DNA from 4 places in the Paenibacillus sp. FSL R10-2796 genome. Region 3 is predicted to be linked to each of the others. Evidence: riboswitches for the same ligand, from Rfam matches in the RefSeq annotation. Region 3 holds a riboswitch; each other region holds the start of a gene.
The links. Region 3 has a riboswitch for cobalamin ahead of NST58_RS05115 (DUF4430 domain-containing protein). Riboswitches for the same ligand answer to the same signal wherever they lie in the genome.
Positions count from the first base shown of each region.

Region 1: it holds a riboswitch for cobalamin, as region 3 does, so the genes downstream of both, NST58_RS07880 (Ig-like domain-containing protein) here and NST58_RS05115 (DUF4430 domain-containing protein) in region 3, are expected to answer to the same signal.
Region 2: it holds a riboswitch for cobalamin, as region 3 does, so the genes downstream of both, NST58_RS02845 (anaerobic ribonucleoside triphosphate reductase) here and NST58_RS05115 (DUF4430 domain-containing protein) in region 3, are expected to answer to the same signal.
Region 4: it holds a riboswitch for cobalamin, as region 3 does, so the genes downstream of both, NST58_RS04450 (S-layer homology domain-containing protein) here and NST58_RS05115 (DUF4430 domain-containing protein) in region 3, are expected to answer to the same signal.

Region 1 covers NZ_CP150178.1:1,712,797-1,717,016, forward strand. The annotation lists gene NST58_RS07870 (DUF2264 domain-containing protein) at 1-747, shown strand, start outside; gene sigK (RNA polymerase sporulation sigma factor SigK) at 955-1,656, shown strand; cobalamin riboswitch at 1,954-2,147, shown strand; gene NST58_RS07880 (Ig-like domain-containing protein) at 2,478-4,220, shown strand, end outside.
Region 2 covers NZ_CP150178.1:605,467-609,686, reverse strand. The annotation lists gene NST58_RS02860 (hypothetical protein) at 98-265, opposite strand; tRNA gene NST58_RS02855 (tRNA-Thr) at 500-571, opposite strand; gene NST58_RS02850 (MTH1187 family thiamine-binding protein) at 665-973, opposite strand; cobalamin riboswitch at 1,352-1,587, shown strand; gene NST58_RS02845 (anaerobic ribonucleoside triphosphate reductase) at 1,829-3,814, shown strand; gene nrdG (anaerobic ribonucleoside-triphosphate reductase activating protein) at 3,811-4,220, shown strand, end outside.
Region 3 covers NZ_CP150178.1:1,151,451-1,155,670, forward strand. The annotation lists gene NST58_RS05110 (glycosyltransferase) at 1-1,656, shown strand, start outside; cobalamin riboswitch at 1,784-1,987, shown strand; gene NST58_RS05115 (DUF4430 domain-containing protein) at 2,157-4,220, shown strand, end outside.
Region 4 covers NZ_CP150178.1:982,876-987,095, reverse strand. The annotation lists gene NST58_RS04450 (S-layer homology domain-containing protein) at 1-2,239, opposite strand, end outside; cobalamin riboswitch at 2,402-2,603, opposite strand; gene NST58_RS04445 (cellulase family glycosylhydrolase) at 2,945-4,220, shown strand, end outside.

The DNA.
Region 1 (4,220 bases), 560 kb from region 3:
CATCTTGTCATTGTCCGCGAACCTGCTTCCGGCCATGTCGCTGCCTTCAACAGTGGTCATCTATATACGAATGAGCATACCCACACGTCTGCCAAGTATGAGAAATTCGTATACTCAACAGGCTTCGGGTTCAGCGTACCCCGCTCCGAATGGGGATTGTCTCAAGGGGCATTTGATTCCATGCTCGCTCTAAGTGAGAGCGGGGACAACTTGTATCGGGTCAGACGGCGGAATATGGAGTCAAAAATTGTGGACAATGTGCTGCACTCCGTCTGGAAGCCATGGACTAATGTGGAGGTTCGGACCTGGATCGTTGCTGGGCTGCCCTGGCATATTCGGATACACCGGATCGAGACCGGACGACCGTTGGACGCTGCAGAGGGCGGCTTCGCACTTGGTCAGGAAGCGGGGGTGGAACAGCAGATCGGCCTTACAACCGCCGCAGTATCTACAGCATGGGGAACAAGCGGAGTCAAGGGTTTGATCGGCTATGAAAAGGCTGAGCTAATTTGGCCTAATGCCAACACAAACCTGCTTCATCCCCGGACTGTTTTGCCTACACTGACGACTTTCCTTGAGCCTGGAATCCACTGGCTGGCTTCGGCTGTATACGGTGATCCGTCGGGAGATTCTTGCGGTGGTATTCTTGAACAATCACCTGAGTCTATTTTGAAGGTTACTTTTGATAAGGACATCATAAAGGTTTTTACGTCTAGTGAAGCGGAATTTATTATCAAAAGAGAGTGAGAATTACCGCTAACAACATTGTGTTAAAAAGACAAGTAATTGAGTAGAGTATGACTGATTTCTCGTATGAAAAATAAATTTCTGTGGTTGTACAATTTCCCCCGTACAGGCACTTCTAGGCGCACGCCCACATACAATAAGGATGACCATGAACCCGTAAGGCAAACAGATCGGTTTCATTGTACAAGTGCGGGAGGTGTCGCCAAGTTGCCTGGATTCTTAAGCACGATTGCGTTGCTGATCAAAGAACTGACGCTGCTGGTATCATACGTAAGGAATAATGCATTTCCACAACCGCTCTCGGAGCAGGAGGAAAGCCGATACTTAGGGATGATGGCTGAGGGAGATGCCAAGGCCCGCAATTTGTTGATTGAGCATAATTTGCGGCTCGTTGCCCATATAGTGAAAAAATTCGATAACACCGGAGAAGACATGGAGGATCTGATCTCCATCGGCACCATCGGCCTGATTAAAGCTATTGAGAGTTATCGTCCGAACAAAGGCACAAAGCTAGCCACTTTTGCTGCCAGATGTATCGAAAACGAAATTCTGATGCACCTAAGATCCTTGAAGAAAACTCGTAAAGATGTATCTCTGCACGACCCAATTGGGACAGACAAAGAAGGTAATGAAATTACACTTATCGATATCCTTGGCTCCGAAGCTGATGATGTCATTAAAGAAGTAGATCTGAAGATCGAAAAGAGTAAGATTTATCGTAACCTTGATATTCTGGATGACCGGGAAAAAGAAGTTGTCGTTGGGCGGTTTGGATTGGATACAGGTGGAGAAGAGCGGACACAGCGGGAGATTGCTAAGGAGCTTGGAATCAGTCGCAGCTATGTATCGCGGATAGAGAAAAGGGCACTGATGAAGCTGTATCATGAGTTTTATAAGGCTAAGCGGTAGGGTCTTAGAAATAACTAAAGATTCACAATAGATTTTGTTAAAAGCGACTTGCCAACAAGGGGGTTGCTTTTTTTGTTAATTCAAGTAGTTGGGCTAAATGAACATAAAAAAAGCATATTCAGAAATTTAACTGCCCGTCTGCCCATTTATTGCTCAGCTCACACAACACTGATATTTCGCTGCGGACTGATCATAACGCTGTAACAAAATATGAATTATGCAAAATCTCATGTGAAAATAATGTTAAAAAAGTCATTAGAAATATTGATATGAACATTTTTCTTTTCATGGTATATTATTCAAATAAATATTTATGGTGATCACATAGAACTTTCCATGTGACTTAAAAGGGGAATGTTGGTGAAATTCCAACGCGGTCCCGCCACTGTGAACGCACTTAAGAATTACATTGTTAACTTTAAAAACAGTTGATGGTGTAATTCCTAATAAACTGCGAAGTCAGAATACCTGCCATAAATAAATTCAGAGATCCCACGAGGATGGGGGAGGTGTTTTTTGTCATGTCCAAATTTTTTTTTGGTGCTTTACTGTTTATTTTATTAGAGTGATATTGAATCAATTATGTTCATTCTTAATGGATTTCAAAGATTCATAAATACGGAAAATGTTTCGTTGTTAGCTTCAGAGGTGCTGCTGTTGACATGTACTATTAGTGGTTACTGATGTTGTATCACCATCGATAATTCTCCTATATTTATACCGCGGCAAAATAGAATCAGTTGTTAAATAATACTGTACAATTGATTTTATCAGTTGTACATTTTCGTGAGAGCGAATTTATTTGATAGGAGAGAAAAAATATGAAGAAATATAATGCACTTTTGCTTGCCTTATTTCTTTTAATTGCATCTTATAGCCTTATATCTTATGTGAATGCTGATAGTATAAATAAATCAGAAGAGTCATTTGTTGGATTAAAATTGATTCCAGAAGAACAAACAATTGATTTATCAGAAGATTCTCCGTTGAATGTGGAATTTGATCAGGGTATTAGCGAAGGTCAATTCTTTAATTTGATTAATTTAGTGGATATTAATAGTAACAAGTCGATAGATATAACGAAATCGATCGAAGGTCATCAATTAATAATAACCCCGCAAATTGCTTTGGAAAACGCCAAAGAATATATTTTGTATATACCTCCGTACTCCCTTTCAAATATAAATGGAGAAAAATTGAAAGACAATTACATACTTAAATTTAAAGTTGTTAGTGACGAGAGTCATCAACAAGACTCTGTAATAAACTCTACATATCAAAATTTAACGGTAGTTGAATCCACATATGATGATTTTAGTGTGATTAATTCTACTCATGGTAAGCATTTAATGAAATCTATTTTTTTAAGTGAAAGTACTAATGGATTAGTTCCATTTTTAACTCAAAGTGCACAAGTTGGTGGGGAAATATATGCTGGTATAGATAAGAGTGGTTTTATAGGTGCAAATGGAGATTTATGGTTATGGGGAAGTAATGATATGGGACAGTTGGGAGACTTTATAACTCCATCTAGTAATAAACCAATACAGTTAGCTGGCACCGATGTGGTTGCGATGAATAAAGGCATCACTGGTGGTACTTATAGCACATATGCTTTGAAAACTGACGGTACAGTGACGGCTTTTGGATTCAATTATTGGGGGTTTTTGGGTTTGGGTCCTGCTAGAGATCAGACTGATTTTACTGTCTTTCCAACTTCCATTTATGGATTATCAAATGTAAATAATATTAGCAGTAGATTCTATCATACTCTTGCTGTTAAATCGAACGGATCATTATGGGGATGGGGAGATAATCAATATGGGCAAGTAGGAGGGGATAGTTCAGAGTTAATTACAATTCCTGAACAAATCGAAGGAGTAAATGGGATTCCTCTTACGAATATCATAGCTTCAGATGTTGGTGAGACACATTCTATTGCACTTTCTTCAAATGGAAATGTATATGTTTGGGGGGGCAATAATCACGGTCAACTAGGGAATGGAACCCTCGTAGGTAGTAATATTCCACGTTTAATACTAATGAGACCGAATAATGCTCCTCCAATGACAAATATTAAAGCAATTAGTTCAGGAGATAATTTTAACTTGGTATTAAAAGATGATGGGACCGTATGGAGCTGGGGGCAGAATGATAATGGGCAACTCGGTGATGGTTCTACAATAGAACGTCGTTTTCCTGTCCAAGTAAGAGGGGAAAATGGGGTAGGTCTACTAAAAGATATAATCGCTATTAGCGGTGGTGGAAATTATTCTTTAGCATTAAAGTCAGATGGGACTGTTTGGAGTTGGGGAGGAAATAACAAGGGCCAACTTGGAGATGGCACGACTGAAAGAAAACTTGCTCCTACCAAAGTGAAAGCGTCTAATGTATTGAAAATAGATGCAGGGGAATCACATAGTATAGCGCTTACAGAAAATGCGGTTATAACATGGGGAAATAATGAGGTTGGTCAATTAGGTAATGGATCAATGAATTCTTATTCAAGTCTTCCAGTAAACGTTATCAAGTTTGATACTAGTCATAATAATGAATATATTTAT
Region 2 (4,220 bases), 550 kb from region 3:
TTTATTTTTATAGTAATTACCATCTAACCGATCTGCCCCCGCAAGAGAAAAGCAGCTTATGCTGCTCCTCCTCCACCATTCTTCATTCTGATTGCTGTCAGCTTGCGCCACACCTTCCGTCTGCTCGACAGTGACCACTAGTCATACCGTTTTCATTAGCGATTTCGCGCCATGTCTTATCTTCCTTGATACGTTTCTCCAGAAGAACAGGGAACGGCATTGGCTGTCCATCATATTCGACTTCAGGAAAGATTAGGCCATTCATCAATAAATATCACCCTGGGTACTTATTCACATGTTCTCCCCAACTTGCAGGAAGCAGTGCCCCGATGTATCTGAGATTCTATTCTAGGAACCCGAAAAGAAGTGGAGAAAATTGACGAGACACCCACTTCACTCGGATAAAGGGTAGAAGAATGGAAGAAGTCAGGGGGATTTAACGAAAAATGGCACGGTCCCGGAATCCCGGAAAACCGCGCCATTGCGCCATTCTTAGATATGCTGGTGAAGGGAATTGAACCCCCGGCCTACGCATTACGAGTGCGTTGCTCTACCCCTGAGCTACACCAGCTTAACGCTGTTTTTCTGTCAAACAAAAAATATTATACAACTTCCAGCCAGAAACGCAAGCCTATTTCTCCCTGTTTTCCGCCCTTCTAAAATGCTAATCCACCTGTAGCTTACGCTCCACAGACTCTAACTTTCCACGGCTAGTAGAGGGTTTATCGCGGCGGTCGTCTATTTTAAGTGAGGTAGAGACACGTTCTGCACCTGCGGAAAAAGGAGACTCATGCAAAGCTTCTACCGCGGCAAAAATGCGTTGCAGAGGCCCTTCGATGATCGTCCCCATGGACGTAAGTTCATAAGTAATCCCTTCTACTGTCTTCAGCACCCGCTGCATATCCGCAACATAGCTGCTAAGACTGGTACTGCCTGTTCCAATTGGAATAACTGTAACTTCAGCAATAGGCATGAGAATACCTCCTCGAAATTTTATAGTAGCTGTCTCCTTCCATTGTAACAATTCCACCGCTCTGTCACAAACTAAGCAAGATTATCCTCCCTTATCTCTTCTATTTCTTCTGATTACTCCAAAATATGACTTTGGGCTAAGGGTATTTTCTCATGAGCAAATTCTAGGGTCATCTGCACTATATTTATGGACTCTTTGTGGCATCTTTTCGGACAATTTATGAATCATTTCGCATCTCCCTGTGGATCAATTGTGGATTACTTATGGACAGCCTGTGGATCATTTGTGGAGTACTTTTAAAGAACCCGCTCCCCGCGCGGGTTTTCTAAAAAACTGTTTACAAACACAACATCTTGGGTTATTTTTATCTAACGACAACAAAATATAGTGGAGACAGGCGCTTTGATCCTTAACCGGATTTAGAGCTTAATAGGGAAGCGCGGTGAGAATCCGCTGCGGTCCCGCCACTGTAACCGGATGGCCTTCTTAAGCTTCTGGGAAGCTTGAGAATCCACATCTCCCGGCAAATGCCACTGAGGGTTAGGAACACCCTTGGGAAGGCGCCGAGAGATCCCACGGAAGCCAGGAGACCTACCTGTTTCGACGACACCAACTATTGATGCCTGCGAGGAACAGGGATGGTGTCCGCATGCGGTCATCTACGTAGAGACCTCTGCAAATATCCGTGTGGATATTTACATAACGCATCGGGCATTTTCTGCCATCCTCGGGTAGGGGATGCTTTTTTTATGTAATCTGAACAAATATACGACTGCTTATAGCAGTCCAACTTCTTATGGATATATGGATTTGATGATAGATGTTTTTCTTTTATACTGAGAGGAGAGCTGTACAATGACGTTGTTGGAGAGACAATTTAATGGAGTAGAAAATGCACGGGAAGTTCTTTTAGAAGAGCTCATTGATTTAGGCCGGGATATTATCGACAGTCGGGATATGGACCTATTGCGCGAGAATGCCAATTTGAATGGAGAGAGTTTCTCCGGTAAAATGAGCAAGTTCGGCAGTGAATATTCAAAATGGTACGCCCGCAATTTTACGATGCCGCCACAGCTAGTGCAGGCTATTGATGACAATGTCGTCTATGTGCATGATCTGGATCAATACGCGATTGGAACGACGAACTGTATTTTTATCCCGTTTGATAAACTTCTCCGTGAAGGTTTCAATACCGGCAACGGCAGCGTTCGTCCTCCGAACTCAATAATGACAGCTATGTCTCTGGTAGCGATTATTTTCCAATCCCAGCAAAATGCTCAATATGGTGGTGTATCCGCCAATAAACTCGATTACGATCTGGCACCTTATGTAACCAAATCCTTCGCCAAGCTGTTCCGCAAGGGTCTGGATTATTTTGAAGAAGGACAAGCTGACGAATCTTTGGGCGAGATTACGATGAGCCGGACCGATCTGGCGGAGTCATATCCAAGGGCGTTCCGTTTTGCACTAAAGGAAACCGAAATCGAAACTCTGCAAGCGGCTGAAAGTATGGTACATAATCTGAATACCATGTCCAGCCGATCCGGTGGACAAATACCGTTTACCAGCATCAACTACGGTACTTGTACTTCACCAGAAGGTCAGCTTGTAATCAGTTCTCTGCTAACCGCAACTATGAACGGACTTGGCAGCGGAGAAACACCAGTGTTCCCGATTCAAATCTTCAAATGCAAGCAAGGAATCAATCAACAGCAAGGCGATCCTAACTATGAACTGTTCCTAAAAGCAGCTGAATGTTCTGCGCGCAGACTATATCCAAACTTCGCTAATCTGGACGCTCCGCTCAACTTGCAGTATTATGATCCAAGTGATCCTGATACGGAGTTCGCTACAATGGGCTGCCGAACCCGAGTGCTCGGTGACCGTTTTGGGCGTAATCATTGCTCTGGGAAGGGCAACCTTTCCTTTAATACACTGAATCTGGTTCGGCTAGGTCTGGCACACGGCACAGTAACAGGCAGACGTACCGTCGCAGACGAAGCTGGCTTCTATGAAGCTCTAAATCATTATATGGATATTGCGCTGGAAGGACTTCTCCATCGCTTCCACATCCAAACCGCACAAAAAGCTAAAGCTTCCGATTTCATGATGCGAGAAGGCGTCTGGGAAGGCGGCGAACACCTTGCACCTGATGACACTGTAGGCGATCTGCTGAAGCATGGCAGTCTGTCTCTTGGCTTCATCGGTATGGCGGAATGTATGAAAGCTATGTACGGTAAACACCATGGCGAGGATATGGAAGTTCATTCCAAGGCGCTGGCTATCGTGCGTCATATGCGGGACTATTGCGATCGGAAAAGTGAGGAACTGGATCTTAACATCACCCTGTTCGCAACTCCAGCAGAAGGTTTGTCCGGTAAATTCACCAAAGTTGACCGCAAGGTACTGGGTTCCATTCCGGGCGTAACCGACCGTGAATATTATACGAACTCTTTTCACATCCCTGTATACTTCGATCTGGGTGCTGCTCAGAAGATCAGCTTGGAAGCTCCTTTCCATGAATACTGCAATGCCGGAGCTATTTCTTATGTCGAATTAAACGGCAATGCCCGCAACAACCCATCGGCTTTTATCAAAATCATTAAATATGCGCTCGAACAACAGGTCAGTTATTTCAGCATTAACCATCCGATTGACCGCTGCTCCAGCTGTGGATACGAAGGCGTAATTGGGACAAACTGCCCTTCCTGCAACGCACATGAGAATGACGTGCACATCCGCCGTTTGCGCAGAGTTACAGGTTATTTAACCGGCGACTATCAGACCCGCTTTAATGCCGCCAAACAAGCTGAAGTACGGGATCGCGTTAAGCATCTATGAATATTTGCGGTTACTATCCGGAGTCGATTAACGAGGGAGAGGGCATGCGGGCCGTCCTCTTTCTCAGCGGCTGCCGCCATCGTTGCCCGGGATGTTTTAATCCCGAGACATGGAACTTTAAATATGGAGAAGTCTTCACCTTAGAACGACAACATGAAATCATTGCAGAAATCGCCGCTAACCCTTTGCTGGATGGTCTGACACTGGCAGGCGGCGATCCTTTTTTCTCAGCAGAAGAGTTGCTGGGGTTCATTCATGAGCTTCGCGCTGTACTGCCAGGTTTCTCAATCTGGATTTACAGTGGTTATACGTACGAAGAACTTACAGCCCTTCCCGGTACGCCGGAGTGGAATCTACTTAAACAGTGTCAGGTGTTAATAGATGGAAGATTTGTAGAAGAACTGAA
Region 3 (4,220 bases):
CGCGTGATGTCTGAAACTTATTTCCGTAAGCAGCTACTTGAGCCTTATATGGAATCAAGACTAGCTGCGGCGTCCAGATCTGCGGATATTCTGAGCTTTGTGCTCCATTGGGGGCGGTTCCTGCCAGTGGCGTTAGAGCAGTCTTTTGCTCAAAATGCTGTGAAGGATTATTTGCTAGAAAAGCTCCAGCTGGAGCATGATCCGGTGGCTTCTGTGGCGGAAATTCATGAAATTGTAGATAAGGCAGAAAAAGATCGCCGCAAAGGAACAGGAGTTGCTCCTAAGGCACTCTCCCTAATGCAGGATCTTGCTGCTTCAGCAGATAGATTCTTACTGAACCGCTTATCGCTTTCTGATATGACGCAGGAGGAGCTTCTGGAGGTAGTTTTTTTACGGTATGGTAATGTTGTCGATTGGCAGCCGCCACTGGATAGGATTAGCAAGCAGAAAGAGAATGCGCTGCGTGCCGCTTACCGCTGGTTTGGTGAAGAGAAGCCGAATGAGGAGATTTTTACAGGATTGTCTCCGCAGGAACTAGACGATGTGCAGCTACTGGGTCGTCGTTTGCTAAAAGAGGCGCGTGTTCTGGAACCCTTTGAACGGCTTCCGCTAGCCTTTTACTATACAACTCAGCGTGAAAGGGGTCCGCTGGATTACGATGCGCTTCTGGAGCTGTTAAAGCGTAAAGCCGGTTCCGACAAAGAAATCATCTATCGGTTTTTTGCTTGGTCGCAAGGCAATCCTTTATTTACGGTTTCGAATAAAAAGCTGCAACCGGGTTACCGTAAGGCGATTCTGAAGTATTTCCTGAGCAGTGATCGTGAAGCGTTCAAGAATCGGGAATTCCGAAAGAACTATGTCGCGGCAGCTCGGCCTGCTCTGCAAAATGTGTACAATGAAGCCCGCTCCCAACTGGCTTCCCCGCTGGCGCGCTGGATCAGCCGCAGCCGATTTCGACTCTTAATCTCCGGCTCCATTACGGGTATTCTGGTGATTATTGCAATTATCGTATTCAGTATGCTGCGTCCGGATGATACGAAGACGGCTCTGCCGGGGACAAGCCCTGAGCCGACCCCTGTTCAGAGTGCAGGCAATATGCTGCCTCCGGCTTCAGTATACTTGAAGGATCAGAGCGTCGAAGGAGATAAGGGGAGCAGCATATTGGTGTTCACCTTCGCAAGTGCAGATGACTGTGTGCAGTTTAAACCGACTGAGGTTAGTTTAATGTCTTCGTCTACAGAGATAGATAAAAGCTTTAAGGTCGCTGCTACAAATGGGACTTGTCCAGTGCCGTCAACGGATGGGACGGATGAGGGAAACGCTGCTGACGAGTCAGATGCCGCTGGCACTACTGGAGGAACAGCAGAAGGTGCAGACTCTACTAACGCTGTAGCTGATGCTTCTCCGTCCACTACGCCTTCCTCTGATACTGAGAACAGCACTGGGTTGCCTTCCGCAACAGCTGTGACTGAAGGTGAACAACCTTCCTATCAGGTTGAGGTTACATTGGAGTCTGGAGCGACAATTCTAGAGAAAAGTATGATCAAAGCCGGAAGATTTACATTGATCGTAGATCCCGATCCTAATATTCCACCAGCTTCTGATTCAAGTGCTGAACCCTCCCCGACTGCAAGTCCGGATGGAACAGTCGAATAACAAGCTTTCTGAACAGCAATAACTACCGGAAGGTGGCGTATTGCTGTTCATTTTTTTGCTGCCCATACTAAGCTTTTCTATAGACATGCTATGTATTAATAGATATGATTATGGATGTCAAAATAAGATACTACATACTGGAAAAGGTGCAGACTCTATCAATCTAGTCGTCTGCTTAAAAGGGAAGTCCGGTGCAAGAGTCCGGCGCGGTCCCGCCACTGTATGTGCGGAGCGTTTCTTCTATAAGCCACTGCCCCGAAGGTAGGGTGGGAAGGTGAAGAACAGCGATGAAGCATTAGCCAGGAGACCTGCCTTTTTCGTGAGCGTTTCTATTCTTCGTGGGGTAAGAATGTGGAACATATACAGATGGACTGTTGGCAGGAAACAAGCGCCGCAGCCTCAATTTGTAATCTTCCCTGACCGCCCTCCAAAGGGGCGGTCTTTATGTTATGCGTCTTATTCCCGGCAGTACCCATTCTTATACAGAAAGAGGTTAAACAATGAAGAAAATCATGTCTTCCAAGTTTGTAGCACTTGGGCTGGCCTTATTCATGGTCATTTCAATTCTAGGAACATCTCTTGCTCCGGCGGGACAAATATTTGCAGAAGCGAGCGCTGGCGCCGGTCTGGAGGCAACTGCCGCGGAGCGGATTAATGTTGCGGATGCGACTTATGCGGCTGCAGAATATCTCTTGAAAGGTGGCGTGCAATCGGATTGGCAAGCCATTGGATTAGCGCAAGCAGGGTACAAGCTGCCGGCTAGTTACCTTTCAGAGCTTGAGAAAAAAGTAAAGGATGCATCTGGCGATTTCACCAATGTAACCGATTATGCTCGAATCGTGCTCGCAGTGAGAGCGATTGGTGCAGATCCTACTAGCTTTGCTGGTAACGGAACGACTCCTGGCTATAATCTGATTGAGAAAATTTATAATAATAGCAAGATCAGTGAACAGACGCTTAATAATCCGGTATATGCTTTACTTGCGCTGGATTCTGGTAAATATAATATCCCAAGTGACGCGAAATGGACGGCGGATAAGCTCCTTACGGAGATTCTCTCCAAACAGAATCCGGATGGGGGCTTTGCACTAACCTCAGGCGCAAGTGAGCCTGATATGACAGCGATAACCTTGACGGCTCTGGCGGCACATAAAAATAATCCCGAAGCCTACTTAGCAGGGCTACAAGCCGTAGCTTGGTTATCTGCAGCTCAAGATAGCCATGGGGGTTACGGTGACAGTGCTGAAAGTAGCGCACAAGCAATCCTTGGACTCACATCCTTCGGAGTTGATCCTAGTGGATTAGAATACACCAAAAACAAAGTGGATCTAATGGAGAACCTGCTTAGCTATCGTCTAGCTGATGGTAGCTTCACCCATAGCCGTGGTGGAAGCAGTAATATTCTGGCGACAGAGCAAGGGCTTCAGGCGCTGGTTGCCTATAATTTGCTGTATAAAGGAAGCAACAGTAAGCTATACGATTTTTCCAAATCCTCCATTCAGAGCTCACTCATCTACGCCCCTGTAACGATTGAGGGACCACGGGCTACGTTGGCACAAGGGTACGCCTATGCTGGCAACGCACTTGGAGCGTTAGAGAAGCTGGCGCTTCAAACGAACTTGCCGATCACGAATCCTTCAGGCAGTTATGTGACTGGCATTGGAAATATTGTTGCTGGAAGCTTTGGTGGTTATGACGGATGGATGTATGTTGTATCACGTGACGGAAAATGGATTAATCCCGATGTAGGCATGAGTGATTTTGTACTTAAAGATTCAGATCAGGTACTGGTTTATTATGCCGGAGATGACACTAAGCTTGTGGATTCCGTTACGCTTTCCAAAGCAAATCTTAAAGAGGGCGATTCTTTTACCGTCACTGTAACTAGTAAGACGTGGAAATGGGACGCTGCTACGAACACTTCCTCTCCTGTAACTGCAAAAGCTGCGGGTGTTCAGGTCCAAATTGGAGCTCACAAGGTAACGACGAATGCTAAAGGTGAGGCCGTATTCTCAGGAAATGTGCCCGCAGGTGACTATACACTGACTGTAACTGGCTACCGTGAAGGCAAAGCCCCAACGATTGCTAAATATACAAAAGCTCTAAAAGTGATTTCTAAGAATGTAACAGCTTCGCTAACCGTTGAAGGCCCGGAAGGGTTGATTAGTGAGGGGACTTTGAAAGCCTCCAATGCCCTTGAAGCGTTGCAACAACTAGGGTCTACCGATGATTTTAAAGTAGATATCACCAAATCGTCTTATGGCAACTTTGTATCAGGTATCCATGGAGTTTCGCAAGGTACTTACGACGGATGGTGGAGCTTCGTGGTATCACGCGGCGGGGAGTGGATATATCCAAGTGTGGGTATGGATGCGTTCGAACTACAGGAATCCGATCGTGTGCTTGTCTATTATGCAGGAGAAAATACACAGGTTGTAGATGCTGTGGTGCTTTCCCCATCACACCCAAAAGCTAATGAAGCTTTTACTGTAAAGGTTTCACAGAAAAAGTGGGTGTGGAATCAGGAAAGCTTCACTTCTGATCCGGTTATCTCACCGGCTGCA
Region 4 (4,220 bases), 170 kb from region 3:
ATCCCGCAACATTTGTGATATCTTTTCCGATAGAGGTAAGTCCTAGAATCGCTCTGGAATTCTCTGTGCTTTTATTGGCGTCGAGTTTTCCATCCTCTTTAATGGTTGATGCTATTTTCGTAGCTACATTGTTGTAATAAAGATCGTAATAACCGTTAGGTACTGTATAGTTCGCCCGTGCCAGAGAAAGGATCGACCATTCTCCGCTGCCTGTTCCAAACGTTGGATTCTTTACAGTATTTAAAATATAAGCAAGGCTTTTATTTAATTGTTGTTTGGCTACAACAGTAGTAGGTTGTTCTAATTGTACATCATTCATATCAAAGAGACGGTTGCTATGATTGATCAGACGATCATAGGACACAAGAGCATACGTACCTTGGTCCGTTGCCATATTGTCTACTTTGCCTGTGAGGATATGCTTAAATCCACCCTCAGGTGCAGCAAAGCTAAGTAATGCATCAATAAGCGAATTTCCACTTTTAACAAATCTAGCGTCAGTGTGCGGATCTACACCTACACCAGTTAAGGCTACAATTACCTGCGAGATACTCTCGCTGCTAGTGCTTCCCCAGCTTGTAAATCCGCCTTGATTGTTTTGGTTATCGGACAGCCATTGGATGGCCCGATCCACGGCGGCTTTTACATCATCACGGGATGCATAATAAGGTGCAAGAGCTTGCATCGCCATCGCAGTCATATCGACATCGGCTTTGGTTACGCCTAATGCCCAGCCACCAGCTTCTGCTGTACCTTTTTTAACCTCTTTATCTAAAATATACTGAACTAGTTTTTCTCTTGTGGTCTGTTCTGTAACTCCATCAACTACAGGAATCTCATAGTTATGGCTATCTAACGCAATCAGAGCAAAAATCGGACCATTATTGCCTTGCTTTTGGATATATTGATAATCAGCCAGTGCTTTTCTCAGATCATATCCCGCAACATTTGTGATATCTTTTCCGATAGAGGTAAGTCCTAGAATCGCTCTGGAATTCTCTGTGCTTTTATTGGCGTCGAGTTTTCCATCCTCTTTAATGGTTGATGCTATTTTCGTAGCTACATTGTTGTAATAAAGATCGTAATAACCGTTAGGTACTGTATAGTTCGCCCGTGCCAGAGAAAGGATCGACCATTCTCCGCTGCCTGTTCCAAACGTTGGATTCTTTACAGTATTTAAAATATAAGCAAGGTTTTTATCTAACTGTTGTTTGACGGCAACTGTAGTTTCCAGTTTGTAAGTAACCTGATAAGTTACATTTGTTTTGTTTCCAGCTCCGTCAAGAGCCGTTACAGTAATTACATTACTGCCTGAATTCAGAGTAGCTTTGTACTCCCCATTTGCAGGTGATAAAGTAACTCCATTCAGCTTCACTTCTGGAGTAATGTCACTATATACATTGTCTGTGACAGCTACTTTGAAGCTTATTTCTTTATTGGATACTTCCTGTTTATCTTGTATGCCACTTACTGTAATAACAGGGGGTTCTATGTCTAATGCATTATTAAGACCGACAAGCGCATGATCTACACTTATTTGAGAGCTTGCCATGTTTTCGAGCACGGAATAGGCTTCATAAACTGCCGATTGCACTACTGGTCTGTCCAAAATAGTTTCTTTATTAGGGGCACTGTTAATCTCGGCGATTTCCGCAGTTAAAGCATCCTTATTGGCAAGTTGAACTGGGATTTCCCCCCAGCCGCCAAGATCAGAACCATAGCCATAAGTGGTGAACTGAGTTCGAATGATGTCACCGTCTTGAGGCTTATAATCGGTCATCCCAAACGGAGGAAACACATTATTTACTGCATACATCCAACCCGACATGGAGGTGTAGTCAAACTGACTTAACCACTCGGGGTCTGCTTTAGTGCCGACTGTATTCCCATCGGCTGAAATCATATCTAAAATATATTGTGGAATATTGACTTCGCTTCTGCCACTATCTTTAACTTCTGATAAATAAAAACCACTATCTATATTTCCTAAATATCTATAATTCCCATCACCTAGCGCACGTGTTATTAAAGATGCGCCATTATCGCCTTCATAAATCGGAACTTTAATAGGTTCCTTAATATACCCTTGGCCTAAGGTGAATTTCTCTACGGATACAGATACATACCCTTTAAGGGTAGAGCTTGCTCCATCTGCTTGAGCCGGGATTACACTTGTAGAGAATGTCGTAATAAATACAGCTACAATAAGTAACCACGCTAAAAACTTATTTTTCTTCATTTTTCCATAACCCTTCCCTTCATACCTATGATAAAAAACAGAATAAACTTTCTCATAACCACAAAAAAACCACTCAACATAAACGTCAAGAGGTTAAGATAGTGAACCACAGTAATAGCTGGCAAACACTATTCAAGCACCTCTCTATCGATCGTAGAGTTTGATGGTGTAACAGAAAAAGGCAGATATTCTGGCTCAAGTATCATCACCCTTGCTGCCTTCCCAGTTTCCCAGTGGCATTTTGCAAGGACTCCTCTTTCACAGCGGCGGGACCGCGCGGGATTCACACCCGCTTTCCATTTAACCAATCTATGATTGTACTTCCGCAACATTCATAGTTGGCACCTATTTCTAATTTTAAATTTTCATGCTTCATCATATCTAATATATATGCTTTTGTCATGTTATATTTCTTTTTTGTATAACGGGCAGCTAGAGATAATCCTATTGAATAACCAATTTCTACGAGTAGGGTTATTCAAATAATTTCTTTATCCAACTGTGGGGTAAATTAATTTAAATCACTAATTCTTATATGAATTTACCACAAATTAGTAAGGTACTCGCTAAGTGTATTCTATGTTAGGGTATATTAAGAAAGCGTTTACAAAATAAAACTGGAGGTGTTTGTGTTCATCTAACCACCGAGTACAGCGTCAAAACCAGGTCCAAGCATCCTAAATTTATCTCACAAAGGAGAATTCAATGACTACGCGAATCCAGAAATCCTTCTTATCATTGACACTTGTCACCGCTCTTCTGCTCTCTCTGTTCTCATCCATGGCCGCAGCTGCAACTAAGGACGAGCAACAAGCTAAGGCAGCGCCAAAGAGTAAGATCCAATCCTATGTAGACGAAATGCAGCCCGGATGGAACCTTGGCAATACTTTAGATGCTACAGGTGAGGATGAAACCTCCTGGGGCAATCCACGTGTGACCCAAGATCTTATTAAAAAGATCGCCGCTCAAGGCTATAAAAGCATTCGGATTCCTGTGACCTGGGATACTCACATGGGTGCGGCACCAGACTATACCCTAGAAAAGGCCTACCTCGACCGTGTGGAAGAAGTTGTCGGCTGGGCACTGGACGCCAAGCTTTATGTCATGATTAATGTCCATCATGATTCCTGGCTATGGGTAAGCCATATGGAAGAAAAACACGATGAAACGCTGGCACGTTATAATGCAGCCTGGACTCAAATTGCCGATCGCTTCAAGGACAAATCCGATAAGCTGATGTTCGAGAGCATAAATGAACCTCGGTTCACCGATGGTGGAAGCACAGACGAAGCAAAAATGGAGCAAATGCTTACTGAACTTAATAACTCTTTCTATCAAATCGTGCGGAAATCCGGTGGGAAAAACGACCTCCGCCCACTTGTATTACCTTCATTAGAGTCTTCACCTACGCAAACAAGAATGGATCATCTCTATAAGACGATTACGGCTCTGAACGATCCAAATATTATTGCGACCGTTCACTTCTATGGCTTCTGGCCGTTTAGTGTGAACATTGCCGGCTACACCACATTTGAAAAAGATACAAAAAATGATATCACTCAAACTTTTGATAACGTTTACAATACATTTGTAGCTAAAGGCATCCCTGTCATCGTCGGCGAATTTGGTTTATTAGGTTTCGATAAAGACACGGGTGTGATTGAACAGGGCGAGAAGCTTAAATTCTTCGAGTATCTGACTTATTATTTGAAAGAAAAGAAAATGACTTCCATGCTCTGGGATAACGGGCAGCATTTCAACCGTAAAACTTATAAGTGGTCTGATCCTGAACTCCACAATGTATTAATGTCTGGTCTGAAGGAGCGTTCCTCCAGCACCGAAAGCGATTTGGTCTACCTAAAAAAAGGTGCACAAATCAAAGATACCAAGGTTAAGCTAAACCTGAACGGCAATAAGCTAACCACCATTAGTGCCAACGGAAAGTATCTGACCAAAGGTAAAGATTACACCTTAAATGGTG